DNA from 3 places in the Pseudarthrobacter sp. O4 genome. Region 3 is predicted to be linked to each of the others. Evidence: riboswitches for the same ligand, from Rfam matches in the RefSeq annotation. Region 3 holds a riboswitch; each other region holds the start of a gene.
What was found. A riboswitch is a leader RNA that binds a small molecule or an ion and turns the genes downstream of it on or off. The one in region 3 is predicted to bind thiamine pyrophosphate.
Positions count from the first base shown of each region.

Region 1: it holds a riboswitch for thiamine pyrophosphate, as region 3 does, so the genes downstream of both, ACQCSU_RS09825 (ECF transporter S component) here and ACQCSU_RS03410 (bifunctional hydroxymethylpyrimidine kinase/phosphomethylpyrimidine kinase) in region 3, are expected to answer to the same signal.
Region 2: it holds a riboswitch for thiamine pyrophosphate, as region 3 does, so the genes downstream of both, thiC (phosphomethylpyrimidine synthase ThiC) here and ACQCSU_RS03410 (bifunctional hydroxymethylpyrimidine kinase/phosphomethylpyrimidine kinase) in region 3, are expected to answer to the same signal.

Region 1 is NZ_CP189591.1:2,135,213-2,139,272, forward strand. It holds gene ACQCSU_RS09820 (ABC transporter ATP-binding protein) at 1-1,494, opposite strand, end outside; gene ACQCSU_RS09825 (ECF transporter S component) at 1,494-2,126, opposite strand; TPP riboswitch at 2,194-2,338, opposite strand; gene ACQCSU_RS09830 (DUF4235 domain-containing protein) at 2,514-2,777, shown strand; gene mnhG (monovalent cation/H(+) antiporter subunit G) at 2,832-3,251, opposite strand; gene ACQCSU_RS09840 (monovalent cation/H+ antiporter complex subunit F) at 3,241-3,519, opposite strand; gene ACQCSU_RS09845 (Na+/H+ antiporter subunit E) at 3,516-4,060, opposite strand, start outside; gene ACQCSU_RS09850 (Na+/H+ antiporter subunit D) at 4,058-4,060, opposite strand, start outside.
Region 2 is NZ_CP189591.1:849,916-853,975, reverse strand. It holds gene ACQCSU_RS03940 (alpha/beta fold hydrolase) at 1-389, shown strand, start outside; gene thiC (phosphomethylpyrimidine synthase ThiC) at 473-2,272, opposite strand; TPP riboswitch at 2,268-2,375, opposite strand; gene ACQCSU_RS03930 (amidohydrolase family protein) at 2,494-3,606, shown strand; gene ACQCSU_RS03925 (VOC family protein) at 3,676-4,060, shown strand, end outside.
Region 3 is NZ_CP189591.1:745,353-749,412, forward strand. It holds gene rplU (50S ribosomal protein L21) at 1-251, opposite strand, end outside; gene ACQCSU_RS03410 (bifunctional hydroxymethylpyrimidine kinase/phosphomethylpyrimidine kinase) at 638-2,254, opposite strand; TPP riboswitch at 2,237-2,334, opposite strand; gene ACQCSU_RS03415 (Rne/Rng family ribonuclease) at 2,454-4,060, opposite strand, start outside.

The sequences.
Region 1 (4,060 bases), 1.4 Mb from region 3:
GGAGAGGAAGGAGGCGAGCTCGGCCCAGGTGTTGGCATCCTGGCCGAAGGTGGGCTCGTCCAGGACGAGCACCTGCGGATGGGCCGCGAGCACGGTGGCAACCGAGAGCCGCCGCTTTTCGCCGCCGGAGAGTGTGTAGGGGTTGGCGTCCACCAGTTCGGTCAGCCGGAGCCGCTCCAGCAACTCGTCCACCCGTTCTTCGCCCCGGCCCAGGTGCCGGGGACCGAACATTAACTCGTCGAGCACCCGGCCGGTGACAAACTGGTGCTCGGGTTCCTGGAAGACGGTACCGATCCGGGCAATCAGCTGTTGCGCCTTCCAATGGTACGGATCGATCCCGGCGCCGGCGCCCAGCTCCGGCGTGGCGGAAACGGTACCGGACACCGGCGCCAGCAGGCCGGCCAGGGTCAGGGCAAACGTCGACTTTCCGGAGCCGTTGGGGCCGGTGATGGTCAGCGCCTCGCCGGCGCGGATCTGGGCTGTGATGCCGGACTGCACCGGTACCGGGGCGATGGCCCTGAAGCCCCTGCGCAGACCGGAACGGCGGGGGTGCTCGCGGGAGACCGCCAGGTTGTCGGCCGCCATCAGGAGGGTCCCGGCGTCGGGCTGTCCGGGCAGGGATGCTTTTGCGGAGCCTGATACCGGCGAGCCCGCGGCAGACGCTGCCCGCACCCGGGTCGGCGGCACGTAACCGGGCACCCAGACCCCGGCAGCAGTGAGCATGTCCCGCGCCTGTGCCAGGACCTGGTCCGGCGGGCCGTCGATCAGCACGGCCGGTTCCGTGGCGGAGCCCGGCTGCAGGACCACGATCCGGTCCACGAGGTCCTTCCAGACGGCGACCCGGTGCTCCACCACCACGAGGGTGGCGCCGGTCTTGTCCAGGCAGCGGCCGACTGCGTCGCGGACTTCCAGGACGCCGGCGGGGTCCAGGTTGGCAGTGGGTTCGTCGAGCAGGAGCAGCCCGGGCCGCATCGCCAGGATGCCGGCGAGCGCCAGCCGCTGCTTCTGGCCGCCGGAGAGGGCCGAGGTCGGGTGGTCCAGCGGCAGCCGGCCCAGCCCGACGTCGTCGAGCGCTTCACCGACCCGGGCCCAGATCTCCGCCGGGGGCACGGACAGGTTTTCCGCCCCGAAGGCGACGTCATCACCGAGACGGGAGAGCACCACCTGCGTCTCCGGGTCCTGCTGCACCAGCCCGGCCCGGCCGCGCCGGGCCCGCGGCGGGGCGCCGTCGATCAGCAGGCTGCCGGTCTCGTCGGAATCCTCTGCCGTGTTGTCGCCGAGGGCGTCGGCTGCGTTGTCGCCGAGGACCCCGGCCAGTGCGTGGAGCAGCGTCGATTTGCCGGCACCGGAAGGCCCGAGCAGCAGCACCCGCTCCCCGGGACTGATGTCCAGGTCCAGCCCGTTGACGGCGGGCCGCGGCCGGCCGGCGTGCCGCCAGCCCCAGCCGCGGGCCGTGACCGCGGCCGGGCGGACGCCGGCACCTGGTGCCGGCATCAGGAGAACACAGGCTCCGTGGCGGCCTTGCGCGAGGCGAACGAGCTCAGCACCCCGGTCTTGGCGAGACCCCGGGTGGCGAGCCAGGACAGGGCGCCGGCAATCACGGCGGCGGAGACGGACATGAAGATGATGTACGCCAACTTGTCCCCGGCGGCGTAGGCGATGTTCCAGCCCCACGGCGCGAAGGAGTCATTCAGGGCGCCGAACAGTCCGGCACCGGCACCGGCCAGCAGGGACACCGGCAGGTTGAACTTCTTGTAGACGAACGCCGCGAAGACGAGCTCGGCTCCGAGGCCCTGGAGCACGCCGGAGATCAGGACAGTGGTGCCGTATTGCGAGCCCATGATCAGCTCGCCGGTGGCAGCCACCGTTTCGCAGAACAGTGCCGCCCCGGGCTTGCGGATGATGAGCATGCCGAGCACGGCGGGAATCATCCAGCCTCCGGCGTAGAGCCCTGTCAGCGGCGGATACAGCGCGTTGACCGGGGCTGAAATCAGATTGGCGCCCTGGGACCAGGCCCAGAAAATGACGCCACCGGCAACCGCGATCAACGCGGCCACCACAATGTCCACCACACGCCAGTTGTAGCCGCGCCGGTTGAGCGTCGGCTGAGCAGAAATGTCAGTCATGTCGTCCTCCTGAGGAACAGGAGGGGAGGGTGCGCCGGCCGGCCACGGCTTCCGCCGCCCAGCCGGGCACTCTGAGAACTCGACTCCCTTTCGCCGGTACTAACCGGATCAGGTTCGAGGGTCTGCGGCTGTCCGCACTCTCAGCGCCCACCGGTGGTTTTCCCTGGATTCCTCCAGCGATGCCCGACGGCGGCGCTCCCCTGTCGTATATAAAATCGCCCTTGTGGGCATTGCCCAGTTTACACCCGGCGGGACCGGCTTCCCGTGCCCAGCTGTCACATTCCGGGCCGGGACCGCACGGCGCGGCCTGCACGGCCGGGTCCAACCGTCAGGGCCGGGACGCTAGGCTGGGGGAAGCCCTGTTCCCTCCCGCAAGGAGTCCGAAGAATGAACATCTTCATCAAACTGCTCGGCACCGGCATCAGCCTGCTCGCCGGGTACGTCGGCACCAAGCTCGTCGACACCGTCTGGGAAAAGTCCACCGGCAACAAGCCGCCCAAGGGCCACCACGACGACATCCCCACCACGCTGCGCTCGGCCCTGACCTTCGCGCTGATCTCCGCAGCGGTCAGCGCCATCATCCAGGTCCTCGCCAACCGCGGCACCCAGCGCGCCATCACCCGTTTCGCCAAGTCCCAGGACATCGTCTAGGCGCATCGTCTAGCACCGGTCACCGGCGGCCCCGGCCACCGCCTTCGGTCCAGGTCACCGGCGGCTCCCGCCGCCGCCGTCGGCTGAGTCGTCGTCGAAACCGCTCTTGCCCGCGGCCTGCTGTACCACGGCCTCCAGCTCATCGGCGCTGAGCAGCTCCGGATGGAGGTGCTTGGTGCGGTAACCGGCCCGGCCCACCATGTGGGCGGACACCGGCACGGTGAGCAGCTGGAAGATCCAGGCCACCACGAGCACCGGCCACACCCACCAGGTGCGCATCTGCAGGCCCACCGCGCAGAGCAGCAGGAACAGGCCGAGCACCTGCGGCTTCGTGGCCGCGTGCATCCTGCTCATCAGATCGGGGAAGCGCAGCAGGCCCACGGCCGCGCCGAGGGACATCAGCGCGCCGACCACCATGAACGCCGCAGAGACGGCGTCGATCACGGTATCGCCGGAGAACGTATCAGGATTCACGGGCATGCTCCCGCCGGTCGGCGACGAACCGGGCCACGGTCACCGAGCCGATGAACCCGATGATGGACACGGCGACGAGCAGCATGAGGTTGTTGAGGTGCCGGTTCACGGCCATGTCGATGCACAGCGCCGCCCCGAAGATGGCCAGCAGCACGTCGGCGGCGAGCACCCGGTCCAGCAGCGAAGGGCCCCTCGCGATCCGGATGATCGCCCCCGCGGCGGCCAGGGACAGCACCACGGCGGTCACGGTCAGGACAAGCGGCATCATGCGCCCACCTCCTGGTTGAGGGCGGACAGTTCGTCCTTGGTGCCCATGATCCGGATCAGCCCGGCCTCGGTGTCGCGGACTTCCTTGCGGAGCTTGGCGGCGTCCTCGGCGTTGCGGACGTTCACGCCGTGGATGTAGAGCGTGGACGTGGACCTGTCCACCTCCACCACGAGCGAGCCGGGGATCAGCGAGATCACGTGCCCGGTGGCGGTCACCAGCAGGTCCGAGTGGCTCCGCAGCGGGACGGCGACGACGGCGCTGATCACCTTGGGGCCCTTGGCCACGGCAAGGTAGAGGACCTGGAAGCTCGCTGCCACGACTTTGACCAGAAAGGTCAGGGCAAAGGGGATGGCGAGGAGCCCGTTGAAGCGCCCGCCCAGCTCCACCGGCGGCAGGTAGAACAGCCTGGCCACGACCACGGCGACGAGGGCGCCGAAAAGCAGGTTGCCCGGGCTGAAGTCCTGCCAGAGGGCGCCCCAGACAATCACGAGCCAGACCAGCAGCGGGAGTTCCTGCCGCAGTGAGATCCGCTTCCGGCTCA
Region 2 (4,060 bases), 100 kb from region 3:
TGATGCAGCCGCTCTTCGATGTGCGGCACCACCTCAGCGATGACGACTTCCGGCGCGAGTTCATCCGCCGGGCGTTCGCCGCCCACAGCCCCGGCGCCGGAACGGCCGAAGTCCCGGGACCCGAAGAGCAGCGTGAAGCCCGCAGGCTGCGGCTGCAGGCACCGCCCTGGGAAGCCCCGCTGCAGATCGTCCCCGGCGTCCCCACCCTGGTGCTGACCGGTGGCTGGGAGCCGCTCTACGAGGAAATCGCCGGCTACCTCCGCGAGACCGGCGCCCTGCACCGCATTGCGGCGGGCGGGCACCGGCCCCAGGATTCAGCAGAGGGTGACCGGGTCATCCGGGCCTTCATCGCCGACGTCGGCCGGAGCCAGCACGCCCACGCCTCTTGAGCCCGCTGGCCCAACTGGGTCGCAGTTAATGTCGTTATGGGCGCCCAAAACGACGTTAACTGCGACCTAGTTGGGCGGGTCCGCTAGCGCTGAGCGGGAAGCTGCGGCTCAGGCAGGTAGACCTTGCCGCCCGAGGCCAGGAACTCGCTGCTCTTCGCACGCATTCCCGCCGCCATGTCGGCGAGTGCGGCCTGTGAATCCGCGGAGCCGTACTCGTCCCGGATGTCCTGGCTGATGCGCATGGAGCAGAACTTGGGCCCGCACATCGAGCAGAAGTGGGCCGTCTTGGCCGGCTCCGCGGGGAGCGTCTCATCGTGGAAGGCCTCGGCCGTGACCGGGTCCAGCGACAGCGCGAACTGGTCCCGCCAGCGGAACTCAAACCGGGCCTTGGACAGGGCGTCGTCGCGTTCGTGCGCTCCGGGATGGCCCTTGGCGAGGTCGGCGGCATGGGCGGCGATCTTGTAGGTGATCACGCCGGTCTTCACATCGTCCTTGTTGGGCAGTCCGAGGTGTTCCTTGGGTGTGACGTAGCAGAGCATCGCGGTGCCGTAGCGGGCAATCTCCGTGGCGCCGATCGCCGAGGTGATGTGGTCATACCCGGGCGCAATATCCGTGACCAGCGGCCCGAGCGTGTAGAACGGGGCGCCGTCGCACAGCTCCTGCTGGCGTTCCACATTTTCACGGACCAGGTGGAAGGGGATGTGCCCCGGGCCTTCGACCATGACCTGCACGTCGTATTTCCACGCCCGCTTGGTAAGTTCGGCCAGGGTGTCCAGTTCGGCGAACTGGGCGGCGTCGTTGGCGTCCGCCGTCGACCCTGGCCGCAGACCGTCACCGAGGGAGAACGCGACGTCGTACTTGGCGAAAATTTCGCACAGCTCGTCAAAGTGCGTATACAGGAAGTTTTCCTCGTGGTGGGCCAGGCACCAGCCTGCCATGATCGCTCCGCCGCGGGACACGATCCCGGTGACCCGGTTGGCGGTCAACGGCACATAGCGCAGCAGCACACCGGCGTGGACGGTCATGTAGTCCACGCCTTGCTCACACTGCTCGATCACCGTGTCCCGGTAGATCTCCCAGGTCAGGTCATTGGCCTCGCCGTTGACCTTCTCCAGCGCCTGGTAGATCGGCACCGTCCCGATCGGGACGGGGGAGTTGCGGATGATCCATTCACGGGTGGTGTGGATGTCATCCCCGGTGGAAAGGTCCATCACCGTGTCCGCGCCCCACTGGGCGGCCCACTGCAGCTTGTCCACTTCCTCGGCGATGGAGCTGGTGACCGCCGAGTTGCCGATGTTGGCGTTGATCTTCACGAGGAAGGCCTTGCCGATGATCATGGGCTCGGATTCGGGGTGGTTGATGCTGTTGGGAATGATGGCGCGGCCTGCGGCCACTTCGCTGCGGACCAGCTCCACATCGCAGTTCTCCCGCACAGCCACGAACCGCATCTCAGGCGTGATGTGCCCCTGGCGGGCGTAGTGCATCTGGGTGACCGTCTTGCCGTCGACGGCGCGGCGGGGCACCGGCTGTGCACCCTTCCACTCAGCAGACGCGGCGCCCCTGCGCACCGCGGACTTGCCGTCGTCGAGCAGGTTTCGTTCCCGGCCGCCGTAGGGCTCGGTATCGCCCCGGGATTCTATCCATTCGGACCGGAACGGCTCCAGGCCGACCACTGGATCGCTTCCGGGGCCGGCCGTCCGGTATATCGTGAACGGCGGATTCTTCACCCCGCCGGGGGAATCCTCCAGGGCAATTTCGGTCACCGGAACGCGGATGCCGTGTTCCTCGTCCGTGGTGAAAGCCAAAGAATGGGACTTCAGCGACTGTGTTTCCTGGACAGTCTCATATTTGGCAGGGATCAACTGTGTTTCTTGCGTATTCACGGGAATACTCACTTCCTTCGCCGGCATTACCCGGACAGGTTCAACGGTCGCAGGCTGCATCAGCCCGATCTCAGCCCCTGCAAGGGCACCCGTGTGGTCGTAGACGAAGCTACCACAGGTGTTGACGGGGACCGGAGTTGGCGGCCCCCCGCGCCCACGAAGCGCAACTCGGACTGGACCACCTGGGCCGGCGGATCGCCATGAGGATTAGGCTTTAAGCCATGACCAGCATCATCGAGTTCAGCGGCCCCATCCTCACCGGGCCGGACCGGGAACACCACGGCCTGTGGTCCGTCGACGGTCTGCTGACTTTCCGCCGGCCCGCCGACACGCCGGACCTCGTGCTGGACGGGTGGGTCATCCCCGGGCTGGTCGACGCGCACTGCCACATCGGTCTCGGCCCCGGCGGGGATGTCGCGGAACAGATGGCGGAGGCGCAGGCCATCACCGACCGAGACGCCGGCGCCCTGCTGGTGCGCGATGCCGGCGCCGTGCACGACACCCGCTGGCTGCAGCGGCGTGCCGACGTGCCACGCATCATCCGCTCCGGCCGGCACATCGCGAGGACACGGCGCTACCTGCACGGCTTCGCCGTCGAAGTCGAGCCGGAGGGTCTGGTGGAGGCCGTACGCAAGCAGGCCCGCGCCGGCGACGGCTGGGTCAAGCTCGTGGGGGACTGGATTGACCGCGACGCCGGCGACCTCGCCCCGGGCTTCCCGGTCCGGGAGCTCAAGGACGCCGTGCAGGCCGCCCATGATGAAGGCGCCCGGGTGACGGCGCACTGCTTCGCCGAGGACACCCTGGATGACATGCTCGACGCCGGGATCGACTGCATCGAACACGGCACCGGCCTGCTTCCGCGGCACCTGCCTCGTTTCGTCGAACAGGGCGTGCCGATCGTCCCCACCCTCATCAACATCGCGACGTTCCCGGCCATCGCGGAGCGGGCGGACACAAAGTTCCCCCGCTACGCCGCGCACATGCGCTCACTCTGGGAACGCCGCGGCGAACGCATCCTGGAGGCCTTCGAAGCAGGGGTGGCCATCTATGCCGGCACGGACGCCGGCAGCGTCATCAAGCACGGGCGGATCGTTGACGAGATCCAGGCCCTGCACGATGCCGGTCTTCCGGCCCGGGCAGCCCTCGACGCGGGTGCCTGGGCCGCCCGCGCCTGGCTGGGTGCCGACGCGATCAGCGAAGGTGCCAGCGCCGATGTCCTGGTCTGCGCCGACGATCCGCGGAGCCGTCTGGACACGCTGCGGCAGCTGAAACACATCGTGCTGCGCGGAGAGCCGGTCCGCCAGGGACAAACCAGGCCATTAGGAATAAATTGAAGCTTCAAGTAATTTACTCTATGTAAGGTCATCGAGGGTCGGTGGCCGCTGAAGCACCGGAGCGATCAAATGACTGCAGAAGCCAGCACCCAGGATCTTCTTCCCGCCGCACTCACCATGGGCACCGTGATGCTCAAGGTCGGCGATATGAAGCTCATGACGGACTACTACCAGCGCGCCCTCGGCCTCGACATCGTGGCCGAGCAGGACGGCGGGCTCTACCTTGGACGCCGGCAGAAGCCGCTGGTCCACCTCGCCCCGGCGCCCGGACTCAGCCTCCCCTCGCGCGGTGAGGCCGGCCTCTTCCACACCGCCCTGCTGTTCGACGACCAGCCGTCCCTCGCCGCCACCGTGGCCAGCGCCGCCCAGTTCGAGCCGCAGTCCTTCACCGGCAGTGCGGACCACCTCGTGAGCGAGGCCTTCTACTTCAACGATCCCGAGGGCAACGGCATCG
Region 3 (4,060 bases):
TTGTAACCGGTCTTGTTCTTGAACTTCTGGATGACGATCTTCGGACCACGAAGGTCTTCGAGGATCTCAGCCGTAACCGTTACCTTGGCCAGGTCCGCAGCAGCAGACGTGACCTTGTCACCGTCTACCAGGAGCAGTGCGGGCAACTCAAAGGTGCTGCCGGCTCCACCGGGGACGCGGTTCAGGGTAACGAAGTCTCCAACGGAAACCTTCTCTTGGCGGCCGCCTGCGCGGACAATCGCGTACACCACTGGGGAACTCACTTCTCTCGACGTTTATTACTAGATTTGCGTGCGGAACCTGGTCCAAATTGTTTGGCTGGCTCACGCTGTGCCTCTACGCCGGTGGATTCCCCGGGGGAACCCATGAGCTATCCCGTGGACAATGCCATTCGATATCGAATGACGTGATCCTCAAGGTCATAACCCAAGTGTTGGCGTAAGCACCGAAGACCTAGACTACGCTAATTTTGCCTTCGGCCGCAAATGAGGCTGGTTCCGGAGGGGCCGTGCGTGATGAACGCAACTCGATCAAGACTTCATTCAATCAAGACTTCATTCAATCAGGACAGAGCGGTCCTGCAACGACTCCCGGAACCGTGCCTCACCATCGTACAGGCTGGCCGGGGAGGCCGTGCTCAGGCGTGCAGCCTCGGCGCGTCGAAGAACTCGACCTCGTAGCGGGCCGACTGCCTGAAGGCCACCGCCATGGCGTCCCGCTCGCTGGCGGAAGCGCGCCGCGCCGCCTGATCCGTCAGGGCGATGGCCTGCCGCGTCGCCGCGGCAAAGTCCTCGTCGGCGTAGGTCCGCAGCCATTCGGCGTAGGGATGACCTTCCGGGGCGCCGGCCGCCAGGAACTGCGCATGGAGTGTTGCGCCGACCTCGGCATACAGCCAGAAGCACGGCAGGGCGGCTGCGACCAGGACGCCGTAGCTGCCGGAGACCGTGGCGGCCAGCAGATGGTCCACGTAGGATTTCGTGACGGGGCCCAGCTTCACCTCCACGGCCCGTGTGCTGAGCCAGTTCCGGTGCAGCTCCGATTCGACTTCAAGGCACTGCTGCGCGGAGCGGGCCCAGAAAAGCTGTTCGGCTTCGGAAGGTGCGATGGCTGCCGCCCGGGCCAGCACCCGCGAGTAGCCATTGAGATAGAGGGCGTCCTGGGCCAGATAGTAGGCGAAATCCTTCTCGGCCAGCGTGCCGTCGGCCAGGCCCTGGATGAACGCCAGGCCATAGATCGCGTCAAGGTCCGCCGCGGCACTGTTCCCGAGGGCAGCGGCGAACTCCCCCTCGTCCGGAACGCGGTGCCCGGTATTCATCTGGTCTGTGCCGCCCTGGTCTTCGGTCAGATGCTGCACGTGGTGGAAATGGTGCACCGGACCGTTGCCCGTTCCGACGTCGAGGCGGTCCGAGGCACGCAGCGCACCCGTCAGCCAGGGCTTGACCTCGCGCAGCGCCGCCTCCCAGTCCCCCACCCGGGCCTGCACCGTGGCCAGCGCCGAGGACAAGGAGCATCCGGTGCCGTGGCTGTTGCCGGTGGGCACGCGTGCGCCGGTCACCACCACCGTCTCCTGGTCCAGGAGCCCCACGGTGTTGACGAGCGCATCGGGGCAGCCGTCGTCGTCGTTGTGGTCATCTCCACCGGCGCTGCGGCCCAGATGGCCGCCCTTCACGAGTACCGTCGTGCCGGTCAGGGCGGCGAGCCGTTTGCCCTGGTCAAGGGCCTCGGCCCAGTCGGCTGCGACGGGTTCCCGGAGGAGGATGGCCAGTTCGGCGAGATTGGGTGTGACCAGGTCCGCGAGGGGCAGCAGCGCGTGCAGGGCGGCCTCCGCCGTTTCCTGCAGGAGCCGGTCGCCGCTCGTCGCCACCATCACCGGATCCAGGACCACGACGCCGGGCCGGGCCTGTTCAAGCCAGCCGCGGACGGCAGCGATCACGGTGGCGTCCCCCAGCATGCCGATTTTGACGGCGTCGATGCCGATGTCCCCGCTCAGCGCGTCCAGCTGGGCGGTCAGGAACGACGCCGGCGGAACGTGGACGGCGCTGACGCCGCGGGTGTTCTGGGCCGTGAGGGCCGTGATCGCGGCCATGCCGTAGCCGCCGTGCGCGGCAATGCTTTTCAGGTCGGCCTGGATCCCGGCGCCGCCGGAGGGGTCCGAACCTGCAATAGCCAGCACCCGCGGGATCCGGCGCCCGGCGGGACGCGGCACGGAGGGCAGAAACGGTGAAGTCAGAACAGGTGAAGCCACGAGAGACATCCCTTCGCCGGTGCTAACCGGACAGGTTCGACGGGTTTGGATCTCAGCCGGCTCGATGCGCGGCACCCCGTGTCAGTCCTACAGCCTAGTCCGAATCGCTTAACGAAGTCACGGGGGCGGCCCGGGCCTCAGCGTATTGCTACGCCGAGTCCCGGACCGCCCCCGCGGTCACGCGGAACTGTCCCGTACTGCCGGGTTGTCAGAGCTCCGAAGCCGGGACGCCGACGCCGAGGATGATCGGCTCGTTCGCTGCCGGCCTGGCTGCTGCCTTGCCCACTGGCTTGCCCGCGGACGCGGCCGGGGCGGGCGCTTTGGCCACGTGCACCGATCCGGCCGCGGCGGAGGCCGCTGCCTCACGGTGTTCAGCCGCCTCGTGGTGTTCAATGGTCGTCTCGTTCGCTGCACCCTGGGCGCGGCTGGCGCTCCGGTTGCGGCGGACTCGGCGGCCCCGGGAGGTGCCGGCTTCGAGCTCCGTCCTTGCCGGGACCACGGCCGGGGCAGGGGCCTTGGCAGCCTGAGTCCGGTCCACGGCGGGCCTGGCTCCATCGGCTTCGCCCAGGTTGGCGAAGGCCTCGGTCAGCAGGTCGAGGGTGAGGGCAGGAGACGGTGTCTCGTCGGCGTGCTCAACGAACGGCAGGGCGACCTGCTCGCCGCCGAAGGTCAGCACGGCCGCGGGACGTCCGGCTGCCTCCTCTGTCGCGGCAAGCCGCGCGGCTGCCTCGACGGCGGCCTGGCGGGCCTCCGCCGCGTGAGCGGATACCGTCTCGCCGTCGTGGAGGTGCGCGGCATGCGCGGCGGCTGCGATGTTTGCCAGTGCGGCACGGGTCGCCTCTGCCTTGGCATGACGCTCGGCCTCGGTAGGCTCCGGATGGACGGCTGAGGCTGCCGATGGGGCGGACTCCGGCATTCCCTGGCCGCCCTTGCCGCGGCGGCGGCTCTTGCGTTCGGTCCGGGGTGCCGGCAGGTTCTCGGTCCGCGGGACATGGTGCTCGGCGGCCACGACGTTGGCGCGGCGGTGCTCCACCGGCTCGTCGTGCGTGACGATGCCGCGGCCGTCGCAGGCTTCACACTGCTCGCCGAAGACTTCCAGAAGCCCGGTGCCCATCCGCTTGCGGGTCATCTGCACCAGACCCAGGGAGGTCACCTCGGCCACCTGGTGCTTGGTACGGTCGCGGCCCAGGCACTCCACCATGCGGCGCAGCACGAGGTCTCGGTTCGATTCCAGCACCATGTCGATGAAGTCGATCACGATAATGCCGCCGATATCGCGCAGCCGGAGCTGCCGGACGACTTCCTCTGCCGCTTCCAGGTTGTTCTTGGTGACGGTTTCCTCGAGGTTCCCGCCGCTGCCGGTGAACTTGCCGGTGTTGACGTCCACCACGGTCATGGCCTCGGTCCGGTCGATGACGAGGGAGCCGCCGGAAGGCAGGAACACTTTGCGGTCCAGCGCCTTGTGGATCTGCTCGTCGATGCGCCAGGCCGAGAAGATGTCCGCGTCTTTGGTCCACTTCTCGAGCCGGCCCACCAGGTCGGGTGCCACGTAGGTGACGTAGGCCTCGATGGTGTCCCAGGCTTCCTCGCCGGAGACGATCAGCTTCGAGAAGTCCTCGTTGAAGACGTCACGGACCACCTTGATGGTCAGGTCCGGTTCGCCGTAGAGCACCTCGGGGGCGAGGACCTTGGTCGACGTCGACTGGCTCTCGATTCCTTCCCACTGCGCGCGCAGCCGGTTGATATCGTGCGTCAGCTCCTCCTCCGAGGCGCCTTCCGCCGCGGTGCGGACAATGACGCCGGCATTCTCCGGCA